3 regions of the Sporofaciens sp. JLR.KK001 genome follow, and region 2 is predicted to be linked to each of the others. Evidence: predicted binding sites of a transcription regulator. Region 2 holds the regulator's gene; each other region holds the start of a gene.

Region 1 (10,743 bases), on a different contig from region 2:
ATCGCATCATCAATCAGTGAGGGCGCCCAGGCATTCCTTACAGCAGAGTATAAGATACTGGTATTCTTCGTTCTGGTATTATTTCTGCTGATCGGCTTTGGAATCGGCAATTGGGTGACCGCAGTTTGTTTCGTGGTGGGGGCGGTATTCTCCACACTGGCAGGATATTTTGGAATGACTGTAGCGACGAGGGCTAATGTCAGGACTGCGAATGCAGCGAAGGAAGGCGGCATGAATAAGGCTCTTTCTATTGCATTTTCAGGCGGCGCGGTTATGGGGATGTGTGTAGCCGGACTTGGCGTGCTGGGGGTAAGCACGATCTACCTGATTACGGGGAATGTAGACGTTCTCTCAGGATTCAGCCTTGGAGCATCTTCGATCGCTCTGTTTGCCCGTGTAGGCGGAGGAATCTATACGAAAGCGGCAGACGTAGGAGCGGACCTTGTCGGGAAGGTTGAAGCGGGAATCCCGGAGGATGATCCGCGTAATCCCGCAGTTATCGCGGATAACGTAGGTGATAATGTAGGCGACGTTGCCGGAATGGGCGCGGACTTATTTGAGTCTTATGTGGGCGCCCTGATCTCAGCGCTCACTCTTGGAATTGTATATTATAAGATTGAAGGCGCGGTCTATCCGCTTCTGATCGCAGGACTCGGTCTGGTTGCGTCTATTCTCGGAACATTCTTTGTTAAAGGCGATGAGAATTCGAATCCGCATAAGGCGCTTAAGATGGGATCTTATGTGGCCAGCGCGCTGGTGCTGATTGCGGCGTTCGTGTTCAGCCAGTATCTTTTCGGCAATATGAAAGCGGCGATCGCGATCGTAGCCGGACTGATCGTCGGTCTTCTGATCGGTATCATCACTGAGGTCTATACATCCGGTGATTATAAGTCGGTCAAAGAGATTGCGGAGCAGTCAGAGACAGGGCCGGCAACTACGATCATCAGCGGTCTGGCGGTAGGTATGAAGTCTACGGGAATCCCGATTCTGTTGATCTGTGTGGGAATCTTTCTGGCATATCGATTCTGCGGACTCTACGGAATCGCACTGGCGGCGGTAGGTATGCTCTCTACGACGGCGATCACGGTCGCGGTAGACGCCTATGGGCCGATCGCAGATAATGCGGGCGGTATCGCAGAGATGTCAGGTCTGGATTCCGGCGTCCGCAAGATTACGGACAAGCTGGACGCGGTCGGCAATACGACGGCAGCAATGGGCAAAGGCTTTGCCATCGGTTCCGCGGCGCTGACGGCGCTTGCACTGTTCGTTTCCTATGCGGAGGCGGTGCAGCTTAAGAATATAGACCTGCTTGACAGCCGGGTGATCATCGGATTATTCATCGGCGGTATGCTGCCGTTCTTATTCTCTGCTATGACGATGGAGTCGGTGTCAAAGGCGGCGTATAAGATGATCGAGGAAGTGAGACGGCAGTTCCGTGAGAAGCCGGGTATCATGAAAGGAACAGAGAAGCCGGATTATAAGTCCTGTGTGGCCATTTCTACGACTGCAGCACTTAAGGAGATGCTAGTGCCCGGAATCATGGCGGTATTATCTCCGCTGGCTGTAGGATTATTGCTGGGGCCTGCATCCTTGGGCGGTCTGCTTGCAGGCGCGCTGGTGACGGGCGTTATGCTTGCGATCTTTATGTCGAACTCAGGCGGCGCATGGGATAACGCGAAGAAATATATCGAAGACGGAACACACGGCGGCAAGGGCAGCGAAGCGCATAAGGCTGCGGTTGTGGGCGATACGGTAGGAGATCCGTTCAAGGATACTTCAGGACCGTCTATTAATATTCTGATCAAGCTGATGACCATTGTGTCACTGGTATTTGCGCCGTTATTCCTGGCTGTAGGCGGATTATTATAGATCAGCGGTAGATCTGCAGTCTGGTGACTATAAGTTATATTTATTTAGAGAGAGAAGAGGGACGCGGTAAGTCTCTCTTCTTTCTCTTATTGTATGGCAGTACATACCCCTAAGAGGAACTGAGCTAAATGTTGAAAAAGGTTATTTCATAACGCAATTGGTTGTGAAGATTGTTAAAAATTTGACTTTTTAGAAAAAATTAGAGAATTTTTATTGATTTTATTTTTTAAATATGTATACTAAATAACATATACTATGAAAAAAAGGAGATTATGAAAGATGGCAGAGATTAATTTGAGTAAGTATGGCATCAGCGGCACCACTGAAATCGTACACAACCCTTCTTATGAGATGTTATTTGAAGAGGAGACAAAGCCAGAACTGGAAGGTTTTGAAAAGGGACAGGTCAGCGAGCTTGGCGCAGTGAATGTCATGACTGGTATCTACACCGGGCGTTCGCCGAAAGACAAGTTCATTGTAATGGATGAGAATTCTAAGGACACCGTATGGTGGACCTCCGATGAATACAAGAATGACAATCATCCGGCTTCAGAGGAGACCTGGAAGACAGTTAAGGATATTGCTTTGAGTGAGCTCTCAAACAAGAAGCTGTTTGTGGTAGATGCCTTCTGCGGTGCGAATGAAGACACACGTATGTCAATCCGTTTTATCATGGAAGTGGCATGGCAGGCTCATTTTATCAGGAATATGTTCATTATGCCGACTGAAGAAGAGCTTGAGAAGTTTGAGCCGGATTTCGTTGTTTATAATGCATCCAAGGCTAAGGTTGAGAACTACAAGGAGCTTGGTCTGAATTCTGAGACAGCAGTTGTATTTAACATTTCAAGCCGCGAACAGGTTATTATCAATACATGGTACGGCGGAGAGATGAAGAAGGGTATGTTCTCTATGATGAACTACTATCTGCCGCTTAAGGGGATTGCTTCCATGCATTGTTCTGCCAATACAGATATGAACGGAGAGAATACCGCGATCTTCTTCGGACTTTCCGGAACAGGTAAAACTACGCTTTCTACTGATCCGAAGAGACTTCTCATCGGTGATGACGAGCACGGCTGGGATGACGACGGTATCTTTAACTTCGAGGGCGGATGTTATGCGAAGGTTATCAACCTTGACAAGGAATCAGAGCCGGATATCTACAATGCGATCAAGAGAGATGCTCTTCTTGAGAATGTTACTCTGGATGCAGAGGGCAAGATTGATTTCAACGACAAGAGTGTGACAGAGAATACACGAGTGTCTTATCCGATCGATCACATCGAGAAGATCGTACGTCCTAAATCCGCTGCTCCAGCGGCGAAGGAAGTTATCTTCCTGTCCGCAGACGCTTTTGGTGTACTGCCTCCAGTATCTATTCTTACACCGGAGCAGACACAGTATTACTTCCTGTCAGGATTCACAGCTAAGCTTGCAGGTACAGAGCGCGGAATCACTGAGCCTACACCAACCTTCTCCGCATGCTTCGGACAGGCGTTCCTTGAATTACATCCTACGAAGTATGCAGAAGAGCTTGTTAAGAGAATGCAGAAGAGCGGCGCTAAGGCATACCTGGTTAATACAGGATGGAACGGCACAGGCAAGCGTATCTCTATCCGTGATACCCGTGGTATCATCGATGCGATCTTAAGCGGAGATATCCTGAAGGCATCAACGAAGAAGATTCCATACTTCAACTTTGATGTTCCGACAGAGCTTCCGGGCGTCGACACCAACATCCTGGATCCTCGCAATACTTATGCAGATGCATCTGAGTGGGAGACGAAGGCTAAGGATCTTGCACAGAGATTCGTTAAGAACTTTGCGAAGTATGAAGGAAATGAAGCCGGCAAGGCTTTGGTTCCGGCTGGTCCGCAGTTATAATTGACTATCTGTTAACTGTCTATAGACAGCAGGAGAACCAACATTAGGATATAATGTTGGTTCTCTTTGCATTAACGGATAAGGAATGTAAACTGCCGGTTGAGGACAGGCAAAGAAGATTTGATATTAGAAGAGAGGAATGGCAGATGACAAAAGTAGATATTATATCAGGCTTCCTGGGGGCGGGCAAGACCACCTTTATTAAGAAGCTGATCGACCAGGTATATGCGGGAGAGAAACTGGTTCTGATCGAGAATGAATTTGGAGAGATCGGGATTGACGGCGGTTTCTTGAAGGATGCAGGGATTGAGATCACGGAGATGAATTCGGGCTGTATTTGCTGTACGCTGGTAGGTGATTTCAGCGAAGCGCTTCAGAAGGTGCTTAAGGAATATGAACCGGACCGTGTGCTCATTGAGCCGTCAGGAGTCGGCAAATTATCCGACATCGTAAAAGCGATCAAGGCTGTGAAGAAGAAGGCCGAGATTGAGATTAACGGAAGGATCACGGTAGTTGACGGTAAGAAAGCGAAATTATATCTTAAGAATTTCGGTGAATTCTTTGAAGATCAGGTGAAGCATGCGTCTACGATCGTCGTCAGCAGGACGCAGATGATGACGGATGAGAAGATTGAAGAATGTGTTCATATGCTTAGGGAAGAAAATGCGGATGCCGCGATCATATCAACACCCTGGGAAGAACTTGGTAAGGATGCGGTCTGCCGTGCGCTGCAGCGTAAGGCAGAGATAGAAGAACTGTTGGAGAACCGGGATGAACATGAGCACTGTCATCATGGCCATGGGGAAGGCTGTTGCGGCCATGGAGAGCATGGTCACCAACATGGCCATGGGGAAGGCTGCTGCGGTCATGAGGAGCATGGCCATGATCATGGAGAGGGCTGCTGCGGTCATGGTCACCATGACCATCATCATGCGGACGAGGTTTTCACAAGCTGGGGCAGGGAAACAGCGCATAAATATACGGACGAGGAGCTTGATTTCCTGTTGAAAGCATTATCGGAGACGGACGGATACGGGACGATCCTGCGTTCAAAGGGGATCATCCCGATGGAGGACGGAACCTGGAAGCAATTTGACCTGGTGCCGGAAGAGTATGAGGTCCGCGCAGGACAAGCGGATTATACCGGGCGTGTATGCGTGATCGGAACGAATCTGAAGGAAGAGGAGCTTCGGAAGCTGTTTCATATTTAAGCTATAATAATCCGAATGGGATAATAGAAATGGAGGTGATTGCATGAGAACGCCTGTATTCATATGTACAGGTTTTTTGGACAGCGGCAAGACAACGCTTGTCAAAGGAACGCTGATGGAGCAGGATTGGATCGCGCCGGGATTAACATTGCTGCTCTTGTGCGAAGAAGGGGAGGAAGAGTATCCGAAGGAATACCTGGAAGAAAAAGAGATAGCGCTGCTGAGAATTAATGAATTTGACCAGTTGAATCCGGCATTTTTTAAGAATTGTGATATGAATTATCATCCGGCGCAGGTTGTGATCGAGTATAACGGAATGTGGAAGTTAGAGGAACTCTTGTCTGTCAAATATCCCCGCAACTGGGAGCTGCAGGGAGTCTATTCCACCGTCAATGGGACGACTCTTGACATGTATCTTAAGAATATGAGAAATATATTGATGGAACAGTTGACGGAATCTGAGCTGATCGTGGTAAACCGCTGCCCGGAAGGTACGGACCGCTCGGGCTTCCGGCATGCGCTGAAGGTACAGAATCCGATGGCGCAGTTAATATTTGAAGGATTAGACGGCAGGATCATCCAGCCGTCCGAGGAAGACCTGCCGTACGATGTGAAGGGGGATAAGATTGCCATAGATTCTATTGACTTCGGAATCTGGTATGTGGATGCCTGCGACCATCCAGAACTGTATCTTCACAAGGAGATCGAATTCGTGGCTCAGGCGTTCCGGCCGAAAGGGATGAAAGAGAATATGTTTGTCCCTGTGCGCAAGATCATGACATGCTGTGCGGAAGATATCAATTATTATGGATACCCGTGCAAGTCGGAAGATAAAATAGATTTTAAGAGGGGCGAATGGTTCAAGATCCGTGCCAGATTCGAATTTGAACAGGCAGTTGCTTTTGGAAATGAACAGCCCGTTCTTTATCTGATCGATATGGAACCGGCAAAAAAACCAGACGAAGATGTGGTGTATCTGGGATAACCCCCTGCGGCGCGCGCAATCGCTCTACTTGTACCGAAAAAGGAACAAAAATAAAGCTAAGAATGACTAGACTTTTAAAAGAGTGTGAACTATAATAAATGCATACGTCAAATTATCCATAATTTGTACAATTATAAGGAGGAACAACGACAATGGCAAGAAAAATGAAGACCATGGATGGTAATCAGGCGGCAGCTCATGCATCATATGCATATACAGAAGTCGCAGCTATTTACCCGATCACTCCATCATCTGTTATGCCGGAGCATGTAGATGAATGGGCAACTGAAGGCAGAAAGAACATATTTGGACAGACAGTTCAGGTAACAGAGATGCAGTCAGAGGCAGGAGCAGCAGGAGCAGTACACGGTTCTCTTGCGGCAGGAGCTTTGACGACGACATTTACCGCATCTCAGGGCTTACTGCTTATGATTCCTAACTTATATAAAGTGGCAGGCGAGCAGCTCCCAGGTGTGTTCCACGTATCTGCACGTGCCCTTGCCAGTCATGCACTGTCAATCTTTGGAGATCATTCAGATGTATACGCCTGCAGACAGACCGGTGCAGCCATGCTCTGTGAGTCAAGCGTACAGGAGGTTATGGACTTAACGCCGGTTGCACACTGTGCGGCGCTTAAGGGCAAGCTTCCGTTCATTAATTTCTTTGACGGTTTCCGTACTTCACATGAGATTCAGAAGATTGAGACTTGGGATTATGAAGATCTGAAAGAATTAGTAGATATGGATGCAATTGATGCATTCAGGAATCACGCATTGAATCCGAATCATCCATGCCAGAGAGGTTCTGCTCAGAATCCGGATATTTTCTTCCAGGCAAGAGAAGCATGTAATCCATATTACGATGCTATGCCGGCGATCGTTCAGGAATACATGGACAAGGTTAACGCTAAGATCGGTACAGATTATAAGCTGTTTAACTACTATGGAGCAGCAGATGCCGAGAAGGTCATCGTTGCAATGGGTTCCGTATGTGATACGATCGAAGAGACGATTGATTATATGCTGGCAGCAGGCGAGAAGGTCGGCGTTGTGAAGGTTCGCCTCTACAGGCCGTTCTGCGCTCAGGCATTGATCGATGCGATCCCAGATACAGTAAAATATATCAACGTACTCGACAGGACAAAAGAGCCTGGAGCACAGGGCGAGCCATTGTATCTGGACGTTGTATCCGCACTGAAGGGGTCTAAGTTCGATGCGGTTCCGATCAACTGCGGACGTTATGGATTAGGTTCCAAGGATACGACTCCTGCACAGATCGTTGCAGTATTTAACAATGCTGACAAGGCAAGATTCACCATCGGTATCGAGGATGATGTAACGAATCTGTCTCTGGCAACAGGACCGGCTCTGGTTACGACTCCGGAAGGTACGATCAACTGTAAGTTCTGGGGACTTGGAGCAGACGGTACGGTTGGAGCGAACAAGAACTCCATTAAGATCATCGGCGACAACACAGATATGTACGCACAGGCTTACTTCGATTATGATTCCAAGAAGTCCGGCGGTGTTACTATGTCCCACTTACGTTTCGGTAAGAAGGCGATCAAGTCCACCTATCTGATTCGTCAGGCGAACTTCGTTGCTTGCCACAATCCATCTTATGTGGACAAGTATAACATGGTTCAGGAGTTGGTTGACGGCGGTACATTCCTGTTGAACTGCCCATGGGATATGGAAGGATTAGAGAAGCATCTGCCGGGACAGGTGAAGGCTTATATCGCAGATCACAACATTAAGTTCTACACCATCGACGGTATTAAGATCGGTAAAGAGATCGGACTTGGCGGACGTATCAATACAGTATTGCAGTCAGCGTTCTTCAAGCTGGCAGCGATCATTCCTGAGGAGGAAGCAATCGACCTGATGAAGGCTGCTGCGAAGGCAACCTACGGAAGGAAGGGAGACAAGATCGTTCAGATGAACTATGACGCTATTGACGCCGGTGCAAAGCAGATCGTAGAAGTATCTGTTCCAGAATCCTGGAAGTCCTGTGAGGATGAGGGATTATTTACACCAGAGGTTAAGGGCGGAAGAGAAGACGTTGTTGATTTCGTTAAGAACGTTCAGTCTAAGGTGAATGCTCAGGAAGGTAATTCACTTCCGGTATCTGCATTCAACGACTATGTTGACGGTTCTACGCCATCAGGATCTTCTGCATATGAGAAGCGCGGTATCGCGGTAGATATTCCGGTATGGGTAGAGGAGAATTGTATCCAGTGTAACCGCTGTGCGTATGTATGTCCGCACGCTGTTATCCGTCCGATCGCTCTTACAGAGGATGAGCTTGCCAAGGCTCCGGAAGGAACGAAGGCTATTGATATGATCGGTATGCCGGGCATGAAGTTCGCGATGTCTGTATCAGCATACGACTGTACGGGATGCGGTTCCTGTGCGAATGTATGTCCGGGCAAGAAGGGCGAGAAGGCTCTCGTGATGAAGAATATGGAAGAGAACGTTGCGTCTCAGGAATTATTCGATTTCGGAAGAGAGATTCCGGTAAAACCAGAAGTCGTTGCGAAGTTCAAACCAGAGACTGTAAAGGGAAGCCAGTTCAAGCAGCCGCTGCTTGAGTTCTCAGGCGCTTGTGCAGGATGCGGCGAGACTCCTTATGCGAAGCTGATCACACAGTTATTCGGCGACAGAATGTATATTGCCAATGCAACGGGATGTTCCTCTATCTGGGGTAACTCTTCACCGTCCACGCCTTACACTGTAACTCCGGAAGGAAAGGGACCGGCTTGGTCAAACTCCTTGTTCGAGGATAACGCAGAGTTTGGTTATGGTATGCTCTTAGCTCAGAAGGCGATCAGAAACAGATTAAAAGCTCAGGTTGAGGCAGTTGCAGCAGCAGATGCGGCTTCCGAAGATGTGAAGGCAGCATGCAAGGAATACCTTGATACTTTCAACTGTGGTGTTACCAACGGCGATGCTACAGACAAGCTGGTTGCGGCATTAGAAGGATGCGACTGCGATACATGCAAGGACATTGTTAAGAATAAAGACTTCCTCGCTAAGAAGTCTCAGTGGGTATTCGGCGGCGACGGATGGGCATATGATATTGGATTCGGCGGCGTTGACCATGTACTGGCAAGCGGCGAAGACATTAACGTAATGGTATTCGATACAGAGGTTTACTCCAACACAGGCGGACAGTCCTCTAAGGCTACCAAGACAGGCGCTACAGCTCAGTTTGCTGCAGGCGGTAAAGAGACCAAGAAGAAGGACCTTGCGGGCATCGCTATGAGCTACGGTTATGTATATGTAGCGCAGATCGCTATGGGTGCTGATTTCAACCAGACGGTTAAGGCTATTGCAGAGGCAGAGGCATATCCGGGACCATCACTGATCATTGCTTATGCTCCATGTATCAACCATGGTATCAAGAAGGGTATGAGCAAGGCTCAGACGGAGGAAGCATTGGCAGTAGAGTGCGGTTACTGGAATAACTTCCGGTTCAATCCGGCAGCAGAGGGTGCGAAGTTCTCGCTTGACAGCAAGGAGCCGGCAGGAGATTATCAGGCATTCCTTGACGGAGAGGTTCGTTACAATGCACTTAAGAGAGCGAATCCAGAGAAGGCCGAGAGACTCTTCACGAAGAATGAGGCTGAGGCTATGGAGAGATATGCTTACCTTAAGAAACTGGTTACTCTGTATGGAGAAGACTAAGATAATATAAGATTAGAATAAGAGGAGTCCCACACTGAGAATTCGGTGTGGGACTCTTTATGCGTATTGCTTCTTGGAAGGACAATTGTACTAGAAGGTCATCATCCCGCCCGTAATATTGAATGCCTGTCCCGTTACATAAGAAGCGTCGCTGTTCGCAAGGAACCAGACGATATTGGCAACATCATCAGGAGTGCCGAAGCGTCCTAACGGCGTGCGTTTGATCCACGGAATCTCCGGCTCAGGGGCATCATCGGCCATATTGGTCTCAATGATACCGGGACAGATGCTATTTACGCGTATTCCGTACGGTCCTAGTTCTTTAGCGAGCGTCTTCGCTAATTGGATAACGCCGCCTTTGGATGCGGCATATACAGATTGGTTGGCGGCGCTTTCTTTGCCGCCCATAGAGCCGGTGAAGACGATACAGCCGTCTTTTTCTTCCATCATTTTTCTTGCAACAGGCTGTCCTACGAAGAACATTCCCTTTAAGTTAATATCGATCTCCCGGTGAATCTGTTCTTCAGTATACTCTACAAAGGGATGCCACTGGAGAATGCCGGCATTGCTGTGCAGCACATCAATTTTCTTGAACTCATCATAGATATCGGCCATTACAGAGTCAACCTGTGACTTGTTGGCTACGTCGCACTGATAGTATTTCCCTCCGCTTTCAGATGTAACCTTTTGGCAGCCCGGCGTTGGTTCGGCAGCCACGTCCAGGATGATCACACGCCATCCTTCTTTGGAAAAACGTCTTCCCACGCCTAATCCGATTCCTTTTTCTCCGTTTCCGCCCGTAATTAGAATTGTTTTTTTGCTCATTGAGACACCTCCTGAATTAAAATGATTCAATTATGATTAATATTATATCTTTTAATCTAAAAATGTCAATATAAATATCAAAATAGTTCAAAATAAATCATATTCTGCCCCGGTCAGAAAGATAGCCTGCAAAATCATCATATGTGCGGTTGAGGATGAGCTCTGCAGGAAAATCTGCATCCATCAGAAGCTTCAAAGCCCTGGGGACAACACCCACCATAGAATCAAAATGCGCGTCGCTGGATACGCACACTCTGACCCCGTACTGTTTGCAGTAACGGAT
Region 2 (10,743 bases):
CCAGGATATTCAGACCATCCGCATCGATCAGACACGGAACCTTTCTTCCTTCCAGAGTCTTCTTCACAAGCTTCTGCGATACTTCGCCGGTCCCGATCCCTGAACCAATACAGATCACATCCGCCCATTCAAGTAATTCCAGAAGCTCCTCCTCCTGATAATCCGTATAGGAAGTAATGATCGCCTCAGGTAGCTGCTGCTGGAGGATCATCCGGTTCTCTTCCGGTGTATAGATCCGCACCAGGCCTGCGCCCGCAAGATATGCTGCCCTGGCATTCAGATATGCTGCGCCCGACATTCCTTTGCTGCCCGCGATCACCAGAAGCTTCCCGTAAGTCCCTTTATTCGAATCTGCCTTCCGTATCGGCAGCATGGCACGGTAGTCCTCCTCGTCACAGGCATACGCCATCTGATACTCCTCAGCAAGCTGTTCTGTATGTATCCCCACATCCGCCGTATGTACCCATCCTGCATACTCACTGCCCGGATAGAATACAAGTCCCAGTTTTTCCAACTGGAACGTTACCGTGAGATCCGCCTGAAAGGCTTCCCCCAGCACGCAGCCCGTATCCGCCGATATCCCCGACGGCAGGTCAACGGCGAATTTGACCGCCTTTGCTTCATTCATCTTCCTCAGCACATCTGCGTATTTCCCCGTGATCTTGCGGCAAAGACCCACACCAAAGACTGCGTCTATGATGATACTATATTCATCTTCTATATATTCGTTGCATATTTTGCCGCCGATTTCCTGAAACCATTCGATCTGCTGCCTTGTCTCCTGTGTACAATGGGATTCATCGCCTACAAAACAGACCCTTGCATGATATCCTTTTCGAAGGAGAAGCCTTGCGATCGCAAACCCGTCTCCTCCGTTATTCCCGGAACCGCACACAATACAGGCCTTCGTAAGATCGAACCTCTCTTCTTCCATCACCTCTACGCAGGCCCTGGCAGCGCGCTCCATCAACTTAAGCGACGGGATACCTGCCTTATGTATCGTATACTGGTCCGCCCTCTTCATCTGAGAGCCGTCTGCCAGATATCTCATCTCCCACACCTCCTGTCTCTTGCAGTAAAAAGGACGTGTAACCCTGCCTGCACGTACATGCTGTTATTACACGCCTTGATCCTTGCTATTATTTGTGTTCTTCGTTATACCGGCTGATCTTGTAGGATAGCTGCATCAAGCTCTCTGACAAGTGCACATTCTCAACAATAATGTGTTCAGGCAGGTTCAGATCTGTATGGGCAAAATTCCAGATAGCCCTCACACCGTTCTCTACCAGGATATTCGCCACCTCGATCGCCTTCTCCTTGGGTATGGTCAATGCCGCGATCTCTACTTCATTCTCACGCACAAACTCACCCAGCTCGTCTAACATCCTCACCGGAACACCTCGGATCGACACGCCCTGGAGCCTTGGGTTCACATCAAAGATCCCCTTCAGGATGAAGCCCCTCTTCTCAAATGCGGCGTAATTCGCCAACGCCTGCCCCAGATTACCAGCCCCGATGATGATCATGTGATGATCTTCTTCCAATCCTAAGATCTTGCCGATCTCTGTATATAAATACTTTACATTATATCCGTATCCCTGCTGCCCGAACCCTCCGAAATTATTAAGATCCTGCCGGATCTGGGATGCCGTCACCTTCATCCGCCTGCTCAGGTCGTTGGACGAGATACGCTCCACCCCATGTTCTAATAATTCCCCCAGATACCGGTAATATCTCGGCAGCCTGCGTATGACAGCCTGGGAAATCTCTCTTTCTTCCAAAACTACTCACCTTCCATTTCATATCTAAAATTCATTATATAGAATACCGGGATCAAAGTCAAACTTTTAGTTGTATTTTATTCTATTTTCGTTATAATGAAAACAAAAGCTAAAAGGAGGATATTATGATACTGGCATGTCATGGAATGAACAAATCCTTCGGCGACAACGTGATCGTTGCCGGAGGTTCCTTTCATATAGAAGACCACGAGAAAGCCGCCCTGGTCGGACCAAACGGCGCAGGGAAGACCACCCTTTTCAAGATGATCGTAGGGGAACTGCCCTCCGACGGCGGCGATATCACACTGACGCGCGGCAAGACTCTCGGCTACCTTGCGCAGCACCAGGAGATGGTAAGCGGCAATACGATCTACGAGGAGGTCAGGCTTGCCAAGGCAGATATCATCGCCATGGAGCAGCAGATCCGCACGATTGAGACGGAGCTTAAGCATCTTGAAGGAGATGCTCTGTCCGCACGCCTGAATACCTATCACCGCCTGACGGCGGCATTTGAACAGGAGAACGGATACGCCTGCGAGAGCGAGATCACCGGTGTATTGAAGGGGCTGGGATTTTGCGAGGATGATTTCTCCAAACCGGTAGATACCCTCTCCGGCGGTCAGAAGACCCGTGTCTCCCTGGGGAAGCTTCTTCTCACCAGACCGGATATCCTGCTTCTTGACGAGCCTACCAACCACCTGGACTTAAACTCCATCGCCTGGCTTGAGACCTATCTTCTGAACTATCCGGGTGCCGTGCTGATCGTATCCCATGACCGGTATTTCCTTGACCGCGTCGTCACCAAGGTCCTGGAGATCGAGATGGGGAAGCTTATGACTTATATGGGCAATTACAGCGAATACGCCGAGAAGAAGCGCCGGCTCAGGGAGGCGCAGCTTAAGGAATATCTGAACCAGCAGCAGGAGATCCGGCATCACGAGGCTGTGATCGAGAAGCTTCGGTCATTCAACAGGGAGAAGTCTATCAAACGGGCTGAGAGCCGCGAGAAGATGCTTGAGAAGATCACGCCGGTAGAGAAGCCGGTAGAGATGAATACAGAGATCCATCTGAATCTCGAACCCTCCCGTGAAAGCGGCAATGATGTGCTCTTTGTAGAACACCTAAGCAAAGCATTTCCCAACCAGGTATTGTTCAGGGATGTTAATTTCGAGCTTCGCCGCGGGGAGCACGTCGCCATCATCGGGGACAACGGGACCGGCAAGACTACCCTGCTTAAGATCCTGAATCAGGTCATCCCCGCGGATTCCGGAACCTTCACCCTGGGAACCAACGTTGAGATCGGCTATTACGATCAGGAGCACCACGTCCTCCACATGGAGAAGACCATCTTCGACGAGATCTCGGACGATTACCCGGATCTTACCAACACGAAGATCCGCAATATGCTTGCCGCCTTCCTCTTCACTGGGGACGACGTCTTCAAACGGATCGGGGACTTAAGCGGCGGGGAACGCGGGCGTGTTTCTCTTGCCAAGCTGATGCTCTCCAAGGCTAATTTCCTGATCTTGGACGAACCTACCAACCACCTGGATATCACCTCCAAGGAGATCCTTGAGAAGGCGCTGAACGACTATACCGGAACGCTCCTCTATGTATCCCACGACCGGTATTTTATCAACCAGACGGCTACCCGGATCCTGGATCTGGTCAACCAGACCTTCGTTAATTATATCGGCAATTATGATTATTACCTGGAGAAACGTGAAGAACTGACCGCCGTCTATGCAGGCGGAACAGAAGACGCCTCTGACTCTGTATCTTCGGAAACAGTATCCGAGTCAAAGCTTAGCTGGCAGGAGCAAAAAGAAGCGAACGCCAGAGCACGCAAACGCCAAAACGACTTGAAGAAGACGGAAGAGCGCATCACCAGGCTTGAGGAACGGGACGCAGAGATCGACGGGATGATGACACTGGAAGAAATATTTACCAATTCCGTCAGATGCCAGGAGTTGGCAGATGAGAAGGCTTCGATCGCAGAAGAGTTGGAAGTGCTGTACGAACAGTGGGAACACTTAAGTGACGTATAAAATCTTAATTGGGGACGCAGTAAAATGATGTTTTACTGCGTCCCCATATCTCTTATCCTTCTGCTTTCTTCTTCCACGGCCGTTCCTTGTCAAGCCATCCCTTTTCCTTCCAATATGCCTGATCCACAGGGTTCATCCCCTTCTGATGCATACGGCGCATGATATAGAACAGCAGCCTGGTCTTGATCCCCGGAACCACCTGATCCGTCTCTCTGGTGAGCTTCAAGGAGAGCTTGTCAACATCCTGAAGGATCTTCTCCTTGACCGGCATAGACACACCTTCCCAGCACGTTGCCGCAACTGCAGGCCCATAAGAATAGATCCTGCCTACGCCCCAGAAGAGCAGGCTCCCTTTCATATCCTTTAATGTAGACTTCATGCCTCCCCTTGCGCCCGTCGTAATACACACTGCCTGCTTGGTGAACATCCTCTCCTCCGGCCTGTGCACCATGAAACGATACCCATAGTGATCCAGCAGCGCCTTCATGGCTCCCGTCACATGCAGCACATGGACCGGCGACGTAAATACCAGCAGATCCGCCTCATCGATCATACGGGTCACCCGCTTCATATACATCAGGTAATCCGGGCATCTCTTCTCGCTCTCCGTAATGCATGCGGCGCATCCCCGGCAGAATTCCGGCATATCCTTGGGGAGAAACAATTCAATGATCTGATCCTCATTCTCCGCTATCCTCTCAATCACCAGTTTCCCAACATGATAGCTTGATCCCTGCCTTAGCGTGCCGTTAATCATCAGTATTTTCATCTTGCCTTGTTCTCCCTTCTTCTTAAATCGTACGTCCTGTCACACCTTATCTATTGACTGCAGGCATACGCCTGCTTATCTGCATTTTTTAATTATATCACATTGAAATCTTTTTCACCACATAAAAATAAATATGGAAAGCTGACTTGACATATCATCGTTTATCCCTTATAATGAAAATACGGAAAGCAAACTTTACATCATAAGTATGATTCAGGAGGAACTGCTATGAAAACCACTCAAAAGAAAGTCTACATGCTGATCACCGGCGTCCTGTTATACGGTATCGGCTTCTGTTTAAAGTGTATGCACATCTTCAACAGCAGATGGATCATTCTCTGCCTGTCCCTGATGCATTACGGCGGGATGCTCCTATCCCTTTTCGCTGTCAATTACTTCGGCACAACTTACCAATATGAGAAATATCCGGAAGAAAGCAAGCAGACGCTCATAGATCTGAACGACGAACGAACCAAGAGTATACATAATCTGGCCAAGGCGCGGACCTTCAACATTATGACCTATGTGCTGATGCTCCTTCCCGCCGTTCTGATCGACCTGAAGGCCGGCCTTGTCGGAATCATCGGCGCGGGAGCAGCACTGCTTATATTCGGCATCTCCTATGCATTCTTCCTTGCCAAATATAAGAAAGAGCTGTGAATGGGTACAGGACATTCATCAATTTGGGACGCAGTAAACTTCCATTTACTACGTCCCAAATCGCAGATTAATTACATCTTCCCGGCTATCGCCTTTATAAATTCTTCACTGTTCAGCACTACCGGATTCTTGATCGTCGTGATCAGAGCCAGATCCTTCGTCATCTTTCCTTCTTCGATCGTATCAATAGTCGCCTTCTCAAGCCGGTCGGCAAATTCCATCAATTCCTGATTCCCATCCAATTCTCCGCGTTTCCTAAGCGCTCCGCTCCATGCGAATATCGTCGCAACCGAATTGGTTGAAGTCTCTTCTCCTTCAAGATGCTTATAATAATGACGCTGTACCGTTCCATGGGCAGCCTCATACTCGTAATACCCATCCGGGGACACCAGTACCGACGTCATCATGGCAAGCGAACCGAACGCCGATGAGATCATATCGCTCATCACGTCTCCGTCATAGTTCTTGCAGGCCCAGATATAGCCGCCCTCAGACTTCATCACACGCGCCACCGCATCATCGATCAGCGTATAGAAATATGTGATGCCTGCCGCCTCGAACTTCTCCTTATATTCCGCATCAAAGATCTCCTGGAAAATATCCTTGAAGGTGTGATCGTACTTTTTGGAGATCGTATCCTTAGTGGCAAACCACAGATCCTGCTTAATATCCAGCGCATAGTTAAAACAGCTCCTTGCAAAGCTCTCAATGGACTGGCTGATATTATGCATTCCCTGAACTATACCCGCGCTGTCAAAATCATGAACCAGCTCTCTCGTCTCCGATCCGTCCTCTGCCGTATATACCAGTTCCACCTTGCCGGCGCCCGGAATCTTCATCTCCGACCCCTTGTACACATCCCCGTAGGCATGCCTCGCGATCGTGATCGGCTTCTTCCAGTTTCGCACGCACGGCTCAATCCCCTCCACTACGATCGGAGCGCGGAATACAGTCCCGTCAAGGATCGCACGGATTGTCCCGTTAGGGCTCTTCCACATCTCTTTTAAGTCATACTCCGTCATACGCGCCGCATTGGGAGTGATCGTCGCACACTTCACTGCTACCTTATATTTCTTCGTCGCATTCGCAGAATCGACCGTCACCTGATCGTCCGTCTCATTCCTGTGCTCAAGCCCCAGGTCGTAATATTCCGTATTCAGCTCTATAAACGGCTCCAACAGATGATCCTTGATCATCTTCCACAAGATACGGGTCATCTCGTCTCCATCCATCTCTACGATCGGTGTGTTCATCTTAATCTTTGCCATGCTATATTTCCTCCTGTTCTTCTCTGTTCTCTCTCCTGACCACCTGTTCAGACAGGTGCAGATTCTTCATTACATTCAAAATATGCCGGTTGGCCAGCTCCTCCGCCAGCTCTCCATCCCGGTCCTTGATCGCCTTCAGGATCTCCCGGTGCTCCTGGATCGATCTTACCGCCCGGTTCTTCTCCCCTACCGACATAGCTCTCGCCATCTGGACATATTTGTGGAAATCAGACAATACATGCTCAAGTATACGGCTGTTAGAGGCCTCATACAAGACCTTATGGAATTTTCCGTCCAGCTCTGTCACCTGTTCTGCCTGTTCCCCGCCCTTCTTCTGCAAATGAAATTCAGACAGCAGCAGCACCTCTTCCAACTCCTCGATCTGTCTCTCCGTAATATGTTCCGTCGCCCATCGGGCGCACATCCCCTCTAACATTGAACGAATCTTATAGATATCATAGACATCCTTCTGGGTGATCCCTGTAACATAGGCGCCTTTATTGGGGATGATGGTCACCAGCCCCTCAAGCTCTAACTGCCTTAACGCCTCTCTCACCGGAGTCCGGCTGACTCCTAATTCCTCCCCGATAGTAATCTCCCGAAGCTCTTCATGCTCATGATAGACTCCCGACAAGATGTCTTCCCTGAGCCTTTGAAATACTCTCCCCCGCAGCGAGCGGTCATGATACTCTTCCATTCCTTCCTGCCCTTCCTTCTCATTCCAGACGATATCCCAGTCTATTCTGTGCATCCTCGATCACGGCTAACAACTCTTCATCCGTCAGGACTGTCACACGCCCTTTCTCATATTCTCCGTCCACCCAGGCTTTTACCATGGCAACCAGCTCTGTATTCTTATCCACCTGCCGGTCTTCCGGCAGCCGGAAATAGGTATTGATCCAGTGCGCGATCCCTGCAAGCCCTGATGTGTTAGACACAGCCACTAGGGGCGGACGGTTCAGGAACTTCTCTGTATCAAATACATTATAGATCTCTTCATTCTTAAGAAGACCGTCCGCATGAATCCCGGCACGCGTCACATTGAAATTCCTCCCCACAAACGGCGTTCTTGACGGCACCCGGTATCCGATCTCCTTCTCATAATATTCTGCAAGCTCCGTGATCACTGTGGTATCCATCCCGTCCAATGTCCCTCTAAGCTGCGCGTATTCGAACACCATCGCCTCCAAAGGCGTATTCCCTGTCCGCTCCCCGATCCCGAATAAGGAGCAGTTCACCCCGCTTGCCCCATAGAGCCAAGCCGTCGTAGAATTACTTACCGCCTTGTAGAAATCATTGTGCCCGTGGAACTCGATCAGCTCACTCGGCACTCCCGCGTGGACACGGATACCGTAGATGATACCTGGAATCGATCTTGGTATCACGGCCCCGGGATAATTCACCCCATAGCCCATGGTATCACAGACACGGACCTTGACCGGAATCTGATATTCTTCCATCAGCTTCATAAGTTCTAAGCAGAACGGGATCACGAATCCATAGATATCCGACCTGGTGATATCCTCCAGATGGCATCTCGGGCTCACCCCCGTCTCCAGACACTCCCGGACTACCGACAGATAATGATCCATACATTCTCTTCTCGTCATCTTCAATTTATAGAAAATGTGATAATCCGAACAGCTTACCAGAATCCCCGTCTCTTTCATCCCAATCTCCTTCACCAGCTCAAAATCCTTCTTGCTGGCACGGATCCAACTGGTGATCTCCGGGAATTCATACCCCTTCTCCATACACTTATACACGGCATCCCGGTCCTTCTTACTGTATAAGAAGAACTCACACTGACGAAGCTTCCCGTAAGGACCGCCAAGTTTATGAAAATATTCATAGAGCCTTACGATCTGCTCTGTGCTGTACGGCGCCCTCGACTGTTGGCCATCCCGGAAAGTTGTATCTGTGATCCATATCTCATCCGGCATACTGTGAGGTACGATACGGTCATTGAACGCAATCTTCGGAATCTCGTCATAATGAAACAGATTCCGGAATACATTCGGCTTCTTCACATCTACCAGCGGATACATGTGCTCCTCAAGCTGCAGCAGATTGGTGTGCTTGTCTAAATATACTTTTCTGTTCTCCATGTACGCCCTCTCCTTCGTGTCATATCCTTTTGATTGTTAACGTGTATAATTGTATACAATTATACACGTATTGTCAAGAGCTAAATCAAATACCCCGCTGCCCGCATACAATAAAACAGGCTCCCCGGAAAATCAGGAAACCTGTTCATTTCCAAAAGCATCAGTATAACTTCGCTCCGATCTCACGAGGCCGGAAGCCTTCATCCTCTAATGCCTTCATAATCTCATTCTTATGATCTGTTCCAAATGCCTCCATGGTGATGCGAAGCTCCACCGCAGCGTTACGGTTGGTGCTGACAAACTGGTTGTGCTCAAGCTTGATGACATTTCCCTTCGCATCTGCGATCGTAGCCGCAACCCTCACCAATTCACCCGGCTTATCCGGAAGCAGTACAGATACGGAGAAGATCCTGTCTCTCTGGATCAGCCCGTGCTGCACGATAGAAGACATGGTGATCACATCCATATTGCCGCCGCTTAAGATCGCTACCGCCTTCTTACCCTTAAGGTCGAGCTGTTTCAACGCCGTGACCGTAAGAAGTCCCGAATTCTCCACCACCATCTTGTGGTTCTCCACCAGATCCAGGAAAGCCCCGATCAGCTCGTCGTCCTCTACGGTCAGCATCCTGTCGATATTCTCCTGGGCATAGGGGAAGATCTTCTCGCCCACCCGCTTAACCGCGGTACCGTCCGCGATCGTGTTGGCGCTGTCCAGCGAAACCGGCTCTCCTGTAGCAAGCGCCGCCGTCATACTCGCCGCCTGCGACGGTTCCACACCGATCACCTGGATCTTGGGATTCAGCATCTTGGCAAGTGCAGACACACCAGTGATCAATCCGCCTCCGCCCACCGGCACCAGGATGTAATCCACCGTCGGAAGCTCCTGCACGATCTCCATGGCGATCGTTCCCTGCCCGGTAGCAATATCCGGATCATCGAAGGGATGGACGAAGGTATATCCCTTCTCCTCCGCCAGCTTCAATGCATACTCGCATGCATCGTCATAGACATCCCCGTAGAGAATCACCTCCGCACCGTAATTCTTAGTCCGGTTCACCTTGATCAGCGGAGTAACCGTCGGCATCACGATCACAACCTTACAGCCGAACTTCTGTGCCGCATAAGCGACGCCCTGGGCATGATTGCCGGCCGAAGCCGTAATAAGGCCTCTCGTGCGCTCCTCCTCGCTCATCGTACTGATCTTATAATAAGCTCCCCGCACCTTGTATGCTCCGGTATACTGCATATTCTCCGGTTTCAGATAGATCCTGCCGCCTGTCTCCTGGCTCAGATACTCACTGTATACTAATTTGGTCGGATTGGTGATATTCTTGACAAGCTCGCTTGCCTGTTCGAATTTTTCAAGTGTCAGCATATTATTCTTCCTCCTCTTCTACCGTAAATAATGCCTGTACAAACGCATCCGCATCGAACTTCTGCAGATCGTCGATGGTCTCGCCGACCCCGATATACTTGACCGGGATCCCTAGCTCTGCATGGATCGCTACCGCAATCCCGCCCTTCGCCGTTCCGTCCATCTTCGTAAGGACGATCCCGGTAATATCCGCCACCTCATTGAACTCCTTCGCCTGCTGCAGCGCATTCTGTCCCGTAGTCGCATCCAGTACCACCAGCGTCTCCCGGTAAGCCTCCGGGAATTCCCGGTCGATGATCCGATTCATCTTCTTCAATTCTTCCATCAGATTCTTCTTATTATGAAGCCTGCCCGCCGTATCGCACAGCAGCACGTCTGCGTGCCTCGCCTTGGCAGACGCTACCGCGTCATAGACTACAGACGCCGGGTCTGACCCTTCCTGCCCGCCGATCAGATCCGCCTGCGCACGGTTCGCCCATTCCTTAAGCTGCTCTCCGGCCGCCGCGCGGAAGGTATCGGCCGCCGCAAGCACTACCTTCTTATTCTGAGCGCGAAGCTTCCCTGCCAACTTCCCGATCGTAGTCGTCTTACCCACGCCGTTGACTCCGATTACCATAACCACGGAAGTCTTCTCCTCGAACTCATAGGCCGTCTCGCCCACATCCATCTGTTCCTTGATGCTCTCGATCAGGACCTCCCTGCATTGAGCCGGCTCCTTGATATGCCGCTCCCTA
Region 3 (10,743 bases), 1.6 Mb from region 2:
TTTTCAAATAACAGTCACAAGAAGCATTGCTATAAAGCTTGCAACGGTTGCCCTGATCTTACTTTTGGTGAAAGCACAGAGTGATCTATGGATATATACCTTAATAATGTTGGGAGGAACACTATTAAGTAATCTGATCCTTTTCCTATATCTACCAAGGTATGCATCCTTTGTTAAGGTTTCGGCAAGTCTAATTAAGAAACATATAATTCCCAATTTGGTGTTGTTTGTTCCACTGCTTGCAATGTCAATTTACCACACGATGGACAAAACAATGCTTGGTGCATTAAGTACATACGAACAAAGTGGATTTTATTATAACTCGGATAAGATAGTTCAGATTCCGCTATTAGTTATAAACGGAATAGGTACGGTGATGCTTCCACGGATGTCGGCTTTGTTGAGCGAGAAAAAACAAAAAGAAGCTGACGAATTATTCATGACTACACTTGAAGGCGTGGCTATAGTAAGTATTGCTATCGCTTATGGTATTGCTGCTATTTCGAATGAATTTGTTCCATTTTTCTTTGGCCCCGGCTATGATGCATGTATTGCTATTACGATTATATTTACCCCAGTGCTTTTGATAAAGGGATTTTCAGTAATAGTAAGAACTCAATATCTTATCCCTATGGAGATGGAAAAGAATTTTACTAAGTCAGTTGTAGGGGGAGCGATTGTTAACCTAATTATGAATTTCATCTTGATTCCACAATGTGGTGCTATGGGTGCGGCAATTGCCACGGTGATTGCAGAATTAGTTGCTTGCATATTACAGTTCTTTTCTATTCGAGGCAGAGGGCTTGGAATCAAGAAAATGCTTGTTAAAACAAGCCTATATCTTGTTATTGGATTGCTGATGATAGGAATTGTACGAGCTGTTGCATTGATAGATATAAACATTGTACTAAAGATAATAGTTGAGGTAATTACCGGAGCTTCTTTCTTTAGTATTATCTGTATTACTTTTTGGAAGAAAACAAACAATCAATTTTTTGCTATTATTTGTAAACCTATAATTCAGAAGTTTAAGAGATAAGTATGTGATAATTCATAACCACAGTCCTATAGCTAGAGAAGAATAAAATAGATTGAGAATAGCGACAGAAAAGATTTATAAGTTGCATTATCGCTATAAAATTTTAGGTTGAGCAATGTTCTTCCCTGGGCAAGGCAGAGAATAGATGAAGTCGGGATTAGCAGGGATGCGAGGAAAAACTGGAGATTTCAACCGTTATATCTGGGCCCTAGTTCATTCGTTCACAATGAAAGCAACAATAGATGGCCAGGTGGTCAATTACACACATTTTACAAACCGGCCAAACTGAATCGGATATGCAACTATTATAGCGTACATTATGGGACTGGCTGAGAAGACGAAAGAGCCGTCCAAAGAATAAAGAGAGATACGCATGAAAATATTTGAGGAATTTACTAAAGAATCGAAGAGGAGTACTCGCACTGTTCGATTATGGATAAAGAACGGTCTTGTAAACGGAGCGGCGTTCATTGATGACAACTATAGAATCTTTGGGTTAGCTCGTCTACCATACACACGAGCCAGTTCTAGAAATGCAGCTTCGATTCGCAAAGGGATTGTTGTTAGTTGTAAACGACAGCTGAGTGTAAATGCTAAAATTTTCAAAGGTGTGTCGGAATATGAGTTTAATGTCTATTTGGATCAAGTTATTGCTCTGGAGTTTGTAGAGAAACGGGTTGTGGACGAGGTTACATACTATTATGCTACTCCGAAGGCAGAAGACCTTACAGAGACACAGGTTTATCAAGTTGCAAAAGGTTTGGCAGAAGCATCCGCGGGAGCAGTCACCGAGAAGATGTTTGCTGTTCCAGGTTAATCGTAGCTTGTCCTACCGGAGAAAGAGAAATACAGGAATATCTGAAAAAGCAAACACCACAGCCCAAAGAGACTGTAAAAAACCAGCCAATGGCCGTGGAAAGAGAGGAACAATTTAATATGAAAAAAATAACAGAAGCCTTCAAAGGGAAAACTTTAGTCATAACCGGCGGAACAGGTTCATTTGGTTCAACCGTCCTCAAGCACTTTCTGACCACAGATATCGGTGAGATTCGTATAATATCTCGAGATGAGAAAAAGCAGGATTGGATGCGGCACACATTACAGGCGCAATATCCAGAGCACTGCTCTAAGGTACAGTTCAATGTTGGTGATGTCCGCAACCTGGATTCCGTAAAGGATGTAATGTACGGAGCAAACTATGTGTTCCATGCAGCTGCGCTTAAGGAAGTACCTAGCTGTGAGTTTTTTCCCATGGAGGCTGTAAGAACTAATATCATCGGAACGGATAATGTGATTACAGCTGCTGTCGAAGCTGGTATACAGAAGGTTGTGTTCCTCTCTACCGATAAAGCTGCCTACCCAATCAATACAATGGGAATGACAAAGGCTGTCGGTGAAAAGGTTGTTCAGGCAAGAGCGCAGAAGGCATTTGAACGTGGGGGAACGGTGCTGGCATGTACGAGGTATGGCAATGTAATGTGCTCTCGTGGTTCTGTTATTCCGTTCTTCATCGACCAGATTAAGAGGAAAGTTCCTATCACTATCACTGACCCGAACATGACTCGTTTTCTGATGAATCTGGACGAGGCTGTGGATCTGGTTGCCTTTGCATTTGAACACGCAGAGCCGGGGGATTTGTTTGTGCAGAAAGCGGATGCTTCCTCTATTGGTGACTTAGCTGATGGCGTGATGAAAGTTTTCGGAGTAACCGAGAAGAAGATCATCGGCTCCCGTCACGGCGAAAAACTTTTTGAGACCCTAGTCACCCATGAAGAGATGCTTCGGTCTGTAGATATGGGACATTATTATCGTATAGCTCCTGATGCAAGAGGCCTGAATTACGATAAATTCTATGTTCAGGGCACTGTGCAGACACAAGACGACGAGGCGTACACAAGTCATAACACAAACCGACTTGATGTAGACGGAGTAGTTGCTAAGATTATGACAACAGATTACGTGAAGGAAGAGCTGGAAGGCAGACCACATGCTGTAGAAGCATAGATTATAGAAATAATAGGAGCACATAGTCAAATGACATATCCCACATGGAAAGAAAACGGAAAAATCAAGTTGATGATTATTGTTGGCACAAGGCCTGAGATCATTCGCTTGGCTGCTGTGATAAATAAGTGTAGAAAATACTTTGATACAATTTTGGCTCACACCGGGCAAAACTACGATTACAACTTAAACGGTGTGTTCTTCAAAGACTTTGGACTCGCTGATCCAGAGTTATACTTGGATGCTATCGGGGCGGATCTGGGAGAGACAATGGGAAATATCATCGCAGCGAGTTACAAGGCGATGATAGAGCTTAATCCGGATGCCGTATTGGTTCTGGGAGATACAAACAGTTGCTTGTCTGTTATAGGAGCAAAGAGATTACACATCCCGATATTCCATATGGAAGCTGGGAATAGATGCAAGGATGAGTGTCTGCCGGAAGAAACAAATCGTCGTATTGTAGATATTATTTCTGACGTGAACCTGACATATTCAGAACATGCACGCCGATATTTGGCAGATTGCGGATTACCGAAGGAGAGAACCTATGTTACCGGATCGCCGATGGCTGAAGTATTGACGGAGAATCTGGAAGCAATAAAGGCTTCGAATGTACATAAAAAGCTAGGATTAGAAAAGGACAAATATATTCTTCTATCTGCACATAGGGAGGAGAATATTGATACAGAGAAGAACTTTGCAAGCTTGTTTACTGCCATTAATAAGATGGCTGAGAAGTATGATATGCCGATTCTCTATTCCTGTCATCCAAGATCAAAGAAGAGATTGGAGGCATCAGGATTTAAACTTGATCCTAGAGTGATACAGCATGAGCCGCTTGGATTTCATGATTATAATTGTCTGCAATTGAATGCATTCTGCGTTGTGTCTGACAGCGGCACGCTTCCGGAAGAGAGCAGTTTCTTTACATCTATCGGGGATCCGATTCCTGCGGTATGTATCAGAACATCTACAGAAAGACCAGAGGCACTTGATAAGGCGTGTTTTATTCTTTCAGGCATTGACACTAAGGGATTAATTCAGGCTGTTGATATGGCGGTGGAGATGGTGAAGGAAGAGAAGAACGGTGGAGCAATACCGGTTCCGGATTATACGGATATCAATGTATCGGATAAAGTTGTGAAGATTATTCAATCCTATGTTGGTGTTGTGAATAAGATGGTATGGAGAAAAGAAATATAGGATGGTGAGCTATGAATATACTGGTTACGGGAGCAGCAGGATTCGTTGGCCGCAATCTTGTGGAGAACCTTAAGAATATTAGAAATGGTAAGAACAGAACCAGACCGGGTATAAAGATAAATGAGATATATGAGTATGATCTGTCATCTACTCTGGAAGAGTTGGATGAGTATTGCAGAATAGCAGATTTTGTATTCAATCTCGCAGGTGTGAACAGACCAAAAGATTCAGAAGAGTTTAAGAAGGGTAATTTTGGATTTGCTTCAACACTTCTGGATACACTGAAGAAGTATAACAATAGAGCACCTGTGATGCTGTCAAGCAGCATTCAGGCAACTTTGTCTGGACGGTTTGGAACATCGGAGTATGGTCTTAGTAAAAAGGCAGGGGAAGATCTTTTCTTTCAGTATGGAGAAGAGACCGGAGCAAAGGTGCTAGTATATCGTTTTCCCAATCTTGTAGGGAAATGGGTACGCCCGAACTATAACAGTGCCGTAGGTACTTTCTGTAATAATATTGCAAATAATCTTCCGATTATAGTGAATGATCCTACTGTAGAACTGGAAATGCTGTTCATTGATGACCTACTTGAAGAAATGTATGATGCTCTGGAGGGAAAAGAACATCATTGTGAGTTTGAAGGAGTGGAGACTATTCAGAGAGAAGACGGACGGTACTGCTGTGCACCGGTAACTCATAAAGCCACTCTGGGTTATATTGTAGAATGCTTAAATAAATTCCATGATCAGCCTAAGACTCTGCTCATGCCGGCAATACCGGAAGGATCTTTCGTGAAAAAGTTGTATTCAATGTATCTGAGCTACCTTCCGAAAGAAAAGGTTGCTTTCGACCTGAATATGAGCAAGGATGACAGGGGTTCCTTCACAGAACTTATTAAGACTCTCGATCATGGTCAGATTTCCGTCAATATCAATAAGCCGGGCATGACAAAAGGTCAGCATTGGCATAACGGAAAGTGGGAGATATTCATTGTTGTTTCAGGACATGGTCTCATCCAGGAGCGGAAGATCGGTACAGATGAAGTAATTGAGTTTGAGGTCAGCGGAGACAAGATCCAGGCAGTGCAGATGCTGCCTGGGTATACACATAATATAATCAATTTATCAGAAACAGAAGATCTTGTAACAGTGCTGTGGGCAAATGAGATATTTGATCCTGAACATCCTGATACATATCACGAAACGGTGTGAGCTGTTTTGTTCTTTTTATAAATTGGAGTGAAACGAAAATAGGTATGTGATAATATGCTTTTAAGTTGGATTGAAATAGAAACTTAGAAGCGAGTATTTGATAATGGATAGCCCAAAAAGAAACCGGCATATGATGCAGAAAAGATTCTAAAGGAGTTGATGGCAGCGATTGCGGAGTCCTATGAAGAAACCGGGGAAATAAAACCTAAAATCCCGACAAATTATACACAAGTCATATTGTAATCGGGTATAATTTTATAACCTCTTATCATTCCAAAGTATTAGAGTATTTAACTCAAACTTCCCACATTTAAAATAGGATTTGCACTTGGTGAGTAGGCACTTATTAAAGTGCGAAGTTTGAGATTCTAAGGGAAAATCCACGAGGAAATCATCCGTGCTGTTAAGAACAGCGGGCGCACGTTCCACCTCTTCGTGATCTTTGATGGGATAGTAGTGGCTGTCACTTTTTAGCAACAACGGGATCTGGTCTGTCTCTATAAGCATCCGGTTTGGATTAAATCCACATTTTTCACAGGCATTCATGATTTCTCATCTCAGGATGCCCGCAATAGAGCAAGCCGCAAAGCTTATGTAACGTATAAACCTCATAGCCCGAATAATGGAAATTGAGATTGCCCCATTGTCTGTATTGATATTTTTTGTTATAGTAGAACTATATTTTGCAGGACGGCAGTCTGACCGCCCTGCACAGGGCATGCATTACGGGATGCCCCTTGGGTATACCATACAAGTATAACTCAATTTAATTATCCTTATGTTTCACTGGCCTGCTTTCCCGATAGCACGTGTGTAAAAGCCTTGACGTAGCCCGCTACGCCTGCGTTTTTACACACGCACTCTGGAAAAAGCATGCTCACCGAAACAGTAAGGTAATTAAATTGGGTTATACTAACTATAGGAAGGAGGCGCACGAATGGGGATTTACCTTAATCCCGGGAACAGCGGGTTTGCACAGATATGTAGAGGTGAATATGTCGATAAGACAGGACTTGTCGAGTTGATCAATCAGAGAATTAACGGGCCGGAGAACCTGCTTTGTATCAGCAGGCCTCGCCGCTTTGGGAAATCTTACGCTGCGAAAATGCTTGTTGCATATTATGACCGTTCCTGTAATTCTCATGTATTGTTCGACGATAAGAAAATTGCAGAGACAACGGACTATAGGAAGCATTTGAACAAATACAGCGTGATCTATCTGGATATCACAACCTTTATATCGGAAGCTCTGACGCAGAACCGTCTGTTGCAGGATGTTCCAGGTATGATCCAGGAGGCGCTTCTAAAGGATCTGGCAGAGTGTGGATTCCAGGTCAGGGAGGGAGACAGCCTGAACGATAATCTGGTACGTATTGCGGGGCAGCCGGATGGAGGGAAATTTGTATTTGTGATCGATGAGTGGGATGCAGTGATCCGGGAGGCGAAAGACGATCCTGAAGCACAGAATAAATTTCTGACTTTTCTCAGGGGATGGTTTAAAAATGGTCAATTTACCCCAAAAGTTGTGGCGGCTGCCTATATGACCGGGATTCTTCCGATTAAGAAGGATGGTTCTCAGTCGTCGATCTCTGAATTTGATGAATATTCCATGGTCAAACCATTGTTTTTTGACAAATATGTTGGTTTCACTGAGGATGAGGTGCGTTGTCTATGTGAAAAAAATAATGTTGACTTTAAGACCATGAAGCAATGGTATGACGGATATGTTTTCAGGAATGTTGGATCTGTGTACAATCCCAATTCCGTAATGAAATCAATCCGCTTTGATGAGTTTGATTCTTACTGGACAGAAACCTCTGCAGCAGAAGGATTGATGGATTATATCAGTAAAGGATACAAGGCTCTTACGAGAACCATTGCCGAGTTGATCGGAGGCGTTGCGGTAAAGGTCAGTATCACCGGGTTTGCTAATGATCTTACAACATTTAGAGGAAGAGACGATGTTTTAACCTTAATGATTCATCTTGGTTATCTGGCTTACGACGCCGAGAATCAGACAGTCAGAATTCCGAATGAGGAGATTAAACTGGAATTCCAAAAGGCTGTCAGAGACGTAAAGCATGAGGCTACGATGAAACGTTTAGAAGAAAGCGATCAGTTGTTCTTTGATACCATACATGAGAAAGCAGACGCAGTTGCCGCACAGATCGAGAAGATTCATATGGAAGAAAACGTACCGCTGCACTATAACAAGGAAGACAGCCTAAGGAGTGTGATCAAGCTGGCATATTACACATATCGGGATCATTATGTGCAGTTTGAAGAACTTCCCGGCGGTGAGGGATTTGCAGATGTGGTTTACTTTCCGCGTCACGATTCGGACTGGCCAACCCTGGTCATAGAGTTAAAGTGGAATAAAACTGCCAGAGGAGCTATTGACCAGATCCTGAATAAGAAGTATGCGAATGTTGCGGAGAATTTTGGAACAGATATCTTGCTGGTTGGGGTTAATTATGAGAAAGATGCTCCCCCTGGTAAGAGAAAGCACACGTGCAGCATCGTCAGATACGAGGTAAAATAGATAAATTGTGCAGATCGCAATGATAAAATGTTATCCTGTAGTTAAAATCAGTTTGTGTGGGGGAGTCACTTTGTGGCTCCCTTTTATGTTGCTCATCTCTAGTACACCGAATAATAAGTAACCAGCCATATAACTTGCCTGATTTTCCATCTGCGTCGTTGTTGTCAATCGGCGTAGCGCCGAATTCATTTCAAAGACCGCTTCATATGTTCTTTCAGATCATGGATAAATTTCTTCTCGCGGATACTGATCTGGTACGACTGCGATTTCATCAGATATACCCCTATATATTGGTCGAATTCCAACGGCAGGGCGATTACGCCGGCTCCCTTGTTGATAGATATGGAACTTTTCACGATAACAGAGATATATTGTCCGGTTTTGATCGTGTCGAACAGGCCTCCACGGTCAAAGATATAGGTAATGTTCTCCTCATCGTTCAGACCCAGAACATCCAGCCAGTCGGCGGCGTCAAAATTCTCATAAGTAACAATGTGTTGGTTTTGAAGATGCAGATAGGATATGGAATCCAGTTTCGCAAGTGGGTGGGATGTACTCATGATCACTTCCAACGGAATGTGGAGCCTAAGCGGTATCAGATCCATATTGTATCTGTTGGCGGTAAGCCTGTGGAAAGGCTCGCGGCTCTCGAAGCAGTAGAAGATAGCCATCCGGTATCTCTGTTCCACCACATCCTGCAGCACTTGGATCAATCCGGTCTCCTTGAAGATATCCCGGCAGCCCTGCGCCGGATTCTGATTCAGGAATTGAATAAAGGTCTGCATAAATAGGGCGGAATAGGTACAGGAGACGGAGAGATTCTCATGGTGGTTGAACTGAGTGGGAATCTTCTGGATCTTCTTGTATTCGGATAAAATAATTTGCGCGGACTGTACAAAGCATTCACCTTCCTGTGTCAGTTCGATTCCCTTATTGCTGCGCGCGAAAAGAGAGAAGCCTAATTCTGTTTCCAGGGCACGGATCGAATGGCTGAGGCTAGACTGTGAGGTGAACAGATTTTTGGCGGCTTTGTTGATGGAGCCGCATTTCCAGATTTCCAGTACGCATTTCAGATTGTGAAAATTCATTAGATCATCTCCTATATGGAGGTTAGTATTGATCGATTCTGCAAATATTAATATATAATTCCATATTATATAGTTTTTCTATAAGTATATCAATAGAATCGGGGTATGCGAATTCATTCATACTCTGATTGATTCCTGTATAACCGTGTTTTAACTCTCCATGTTACAATTATAACAATAAAAGAGTCGACTCCAAGAATAAATATTATGGAGGTAATTGAATATGGCAGAAGTAAAACAACCGGCAAGTGCTTTATCATCACCGAGGTTTTGTAACATGGGGACATTTATGCGTATGACGAAGGTGGATTCCGCGAAGGGACTGGATTTTGCGATCGCGGGCGCGCCCTTTGACACGGCTAGTTCTTTCCGTTCAGGGTCACGATTCGGGCCGAATGCGATCCGTAACATTTCTGCTATGATGAAACCGAACAATGTAATTCTTCAGGTAAACATCATGGAGAACTTAAAAGGCGGAGATATTGGGGATTTTAATGTAACTCCGGGATATATCCATCCGACGTACGATGCGATCGAGGCGGGGGTTGCCGGGATCTTAGAAGAGAATGCGGTGCCGATCGTCCTGGGCGGGGATCATTCGATTACGCTGGCGGAACTGCGTGCGGTCGCGAAGAAATACGGTCCGGTTGCTCTGGTGCATTTTGATTCTCATTCCGATCTGTGCGACGAGGTATTCGGCCAGAAATATAACCACGGCACTCCGTTCAGACGTGCGATCGAGGAAGGCCTGATCAATCCGGCGCACTCGATCCAGATCGGTATGCGAGGTTCCTTATATGACCCGAATGAGCATAAGATGGCGGCGGATCTGGGGATGCTGCTGATCCCGGCCCATAAGGTGCGTGAGATGGGATTTGAGGCATTGATCAGGACGGCTATGGAGCGGGTAGGTGATAAACCGGTATTTCTGACTTTTGATATTGATTTTGTAGATCCTGCGTATGCACCGGGAACAGGAACGCCGGAAGTGGCGGGTTTCACTTCTTATGAGTCACTGTCGCTGGTGCGAGCCATCAAGGATATGAATTTTGTGGGATTTGATATCGTTGAGGTTCTGCCGGCATATGATTCCGGGGAGGTAACGGCATATCTTGCCGCAAATATCGTATTTGAATATCTGTCCATCCTTGCTGCAAAGAAAAAAGATTAACAGCACAGACGGAGGGCAGAATGGAAGAAAAGAAAAAAGTTATTCGTGTAGAAGAAGTCACAGATCCGGATATGATGTCCAAAGAGCTGGACAGCGTGGTTCTTGAAGGCGGCAATAAGACCAAAGGGATTATCCTGTTTCTTATATGTTCGATTATAGGAATTGCAGTATTCTTCGGACAGATAGAGGGAAGCACTATTTTCGGAATCATTTATAATGGATTCGTTGATCTGTTTGGGCAGGCGATATACTGGATTCTGTCGATTGTGATTACGGCAAATTTTATCTGTCACATATATTTTAAATATATAGATAAAGGAAAGACAAAAAACGCATTTGCGGATGTTTACGGAAATGATAAGATTATTCATACAGTCTTATATGGATTGGGCGCCGTCTATGTAATTATTTACACATTGTGGATCGTTCACGGCATGAATATGCCGGAGATCGTTATCAGTGATGCAACGGGCGGCAATGTT

What was found. Region 2 encodes Rex, which represses fermentation and respiration genes when NADH is low (regulators of the CRP and FNR family bind a similar motif). Its sites were predicted from a motif close to ATTGTTAANTANTTAACAAT; they were not measured.
Region 1: a site for Rex is predicted at 2,039-2,058, ahead of pckA (phosphoenolpyruvate carboxykinase (ATP)). Genes of this name have one in related genera too.
Region 3: a site for Rex is predicted at 9,250-9,269, ahead of speB (agmatinase). Genes of this name have one in related genera too.

What each region holds. Positions count from the first base shown of each region.
Region 1 is NZ_JAYMNO010000002.1:182,221-192,963, reverse strand. It holds gene VSQ62_RS26120 (sodium-translocating pyrophosphatase) at 1-1,869, shown strand, start outside; gene pckA (phosphoenolpyruvate carboxykinase (ATP)) at 2,149-3,753, shown strand; gene VSQ62_RS26110 (CobW family GTP-binding protein) at 3,900-4,964, shown strand; gene VSQ62_RS26105 (TIGR03943 family putative permease subunit) at 5,008-5,949, shown strand; gene nifJ (pyruvate:ferredoxin (flavodoxin) oxidoreductase) at 6,102-9,635, shown strand; gene VSQ62_RS26095 (SDR family NAD(P)-dependent oxidoreductase) at 9,726-10,460, opposite strand; gene VSQ62_RS26090 (phosphatase) at 10,558-10,743, opposite strand, start outside.
Region 2 is NZ_JAYMNO010000001.1:2,146,102-2,156,844, reverse strand. It holds partial or broken gene VSQ62_RS11320 (NAD(P)H-hydrate dehydratase) at 1-1,024, opposite strand, end outside; gene VSQ62_RS11315 (redox-sensing transcriptional repressor Rex) at 1,140-1,781, opposite strand; gene abc-f (ribosomal protection-like ABC-F family protein) at 1,907-3,829, shown strand; gene VSQ62_RS11305 (flavodoxin family protein) at 3,882-4,598, opposite strand; gene VSQ62_RS11300 (hypothetical protein) at 4,827-5,258, shown strand; gene VSQ62_RS11295 (NADP-dependent isocitrate dehydrogenase) at 5,330-6,526, opposite strand; gene VSQ62_RS11290 (GntR family transcriptional regulator) at 6,528-7,223, opposite strand; gene VSQ62_RS11285 (hydroxymethylglutaryl-CoA lyase-like TIM-barrel protein) at 7,243-8,634, opposite strand; gene ilvA (threonine ammonia-lyase) at 8,795-10,009, opposite strand; gene ftsY (signal recognition particle-docking protein FtsY) at 10,011-10,743, opposite strand, start outside.
Region 3 is NZ_JAYMNO010000001.1:3,740,955-3,751,697, reverse strand. It holds gene VSQ62_RS19085 (flippase) at 1-1,039, shown strand, start outside; gene VSQ62_RS19080 (hypothetical protein) at 1,413-1,856, shown strand; gene VSQ62_RS19075 (polysaccharide biosynthesis protein) at 1,976-3,043, shown strand; gene wecB (non-hydrolyzing UDP-N-acetylglucosamine 2-epimerase) at 3,074-4,249, shown strand; gene VSQ62_RS19065 (polysaccharide biosynthesis C-terminal domain-containing protein) at 4,261-5,460, shown strand; gene VSQ62_RS19060 (AAA family ATPase) at 6,398-8,002, shown strand; gene VSQ62_RS19055 (LysR family transcriptional regulator) at 8,188-9,090, opposite strand; gene speB (agmatinase) at 9,314-10,261, shown strand; gene VSQ62_RS19045 (YjiH family protein) at 10,282-10,743, shown strand, end outside.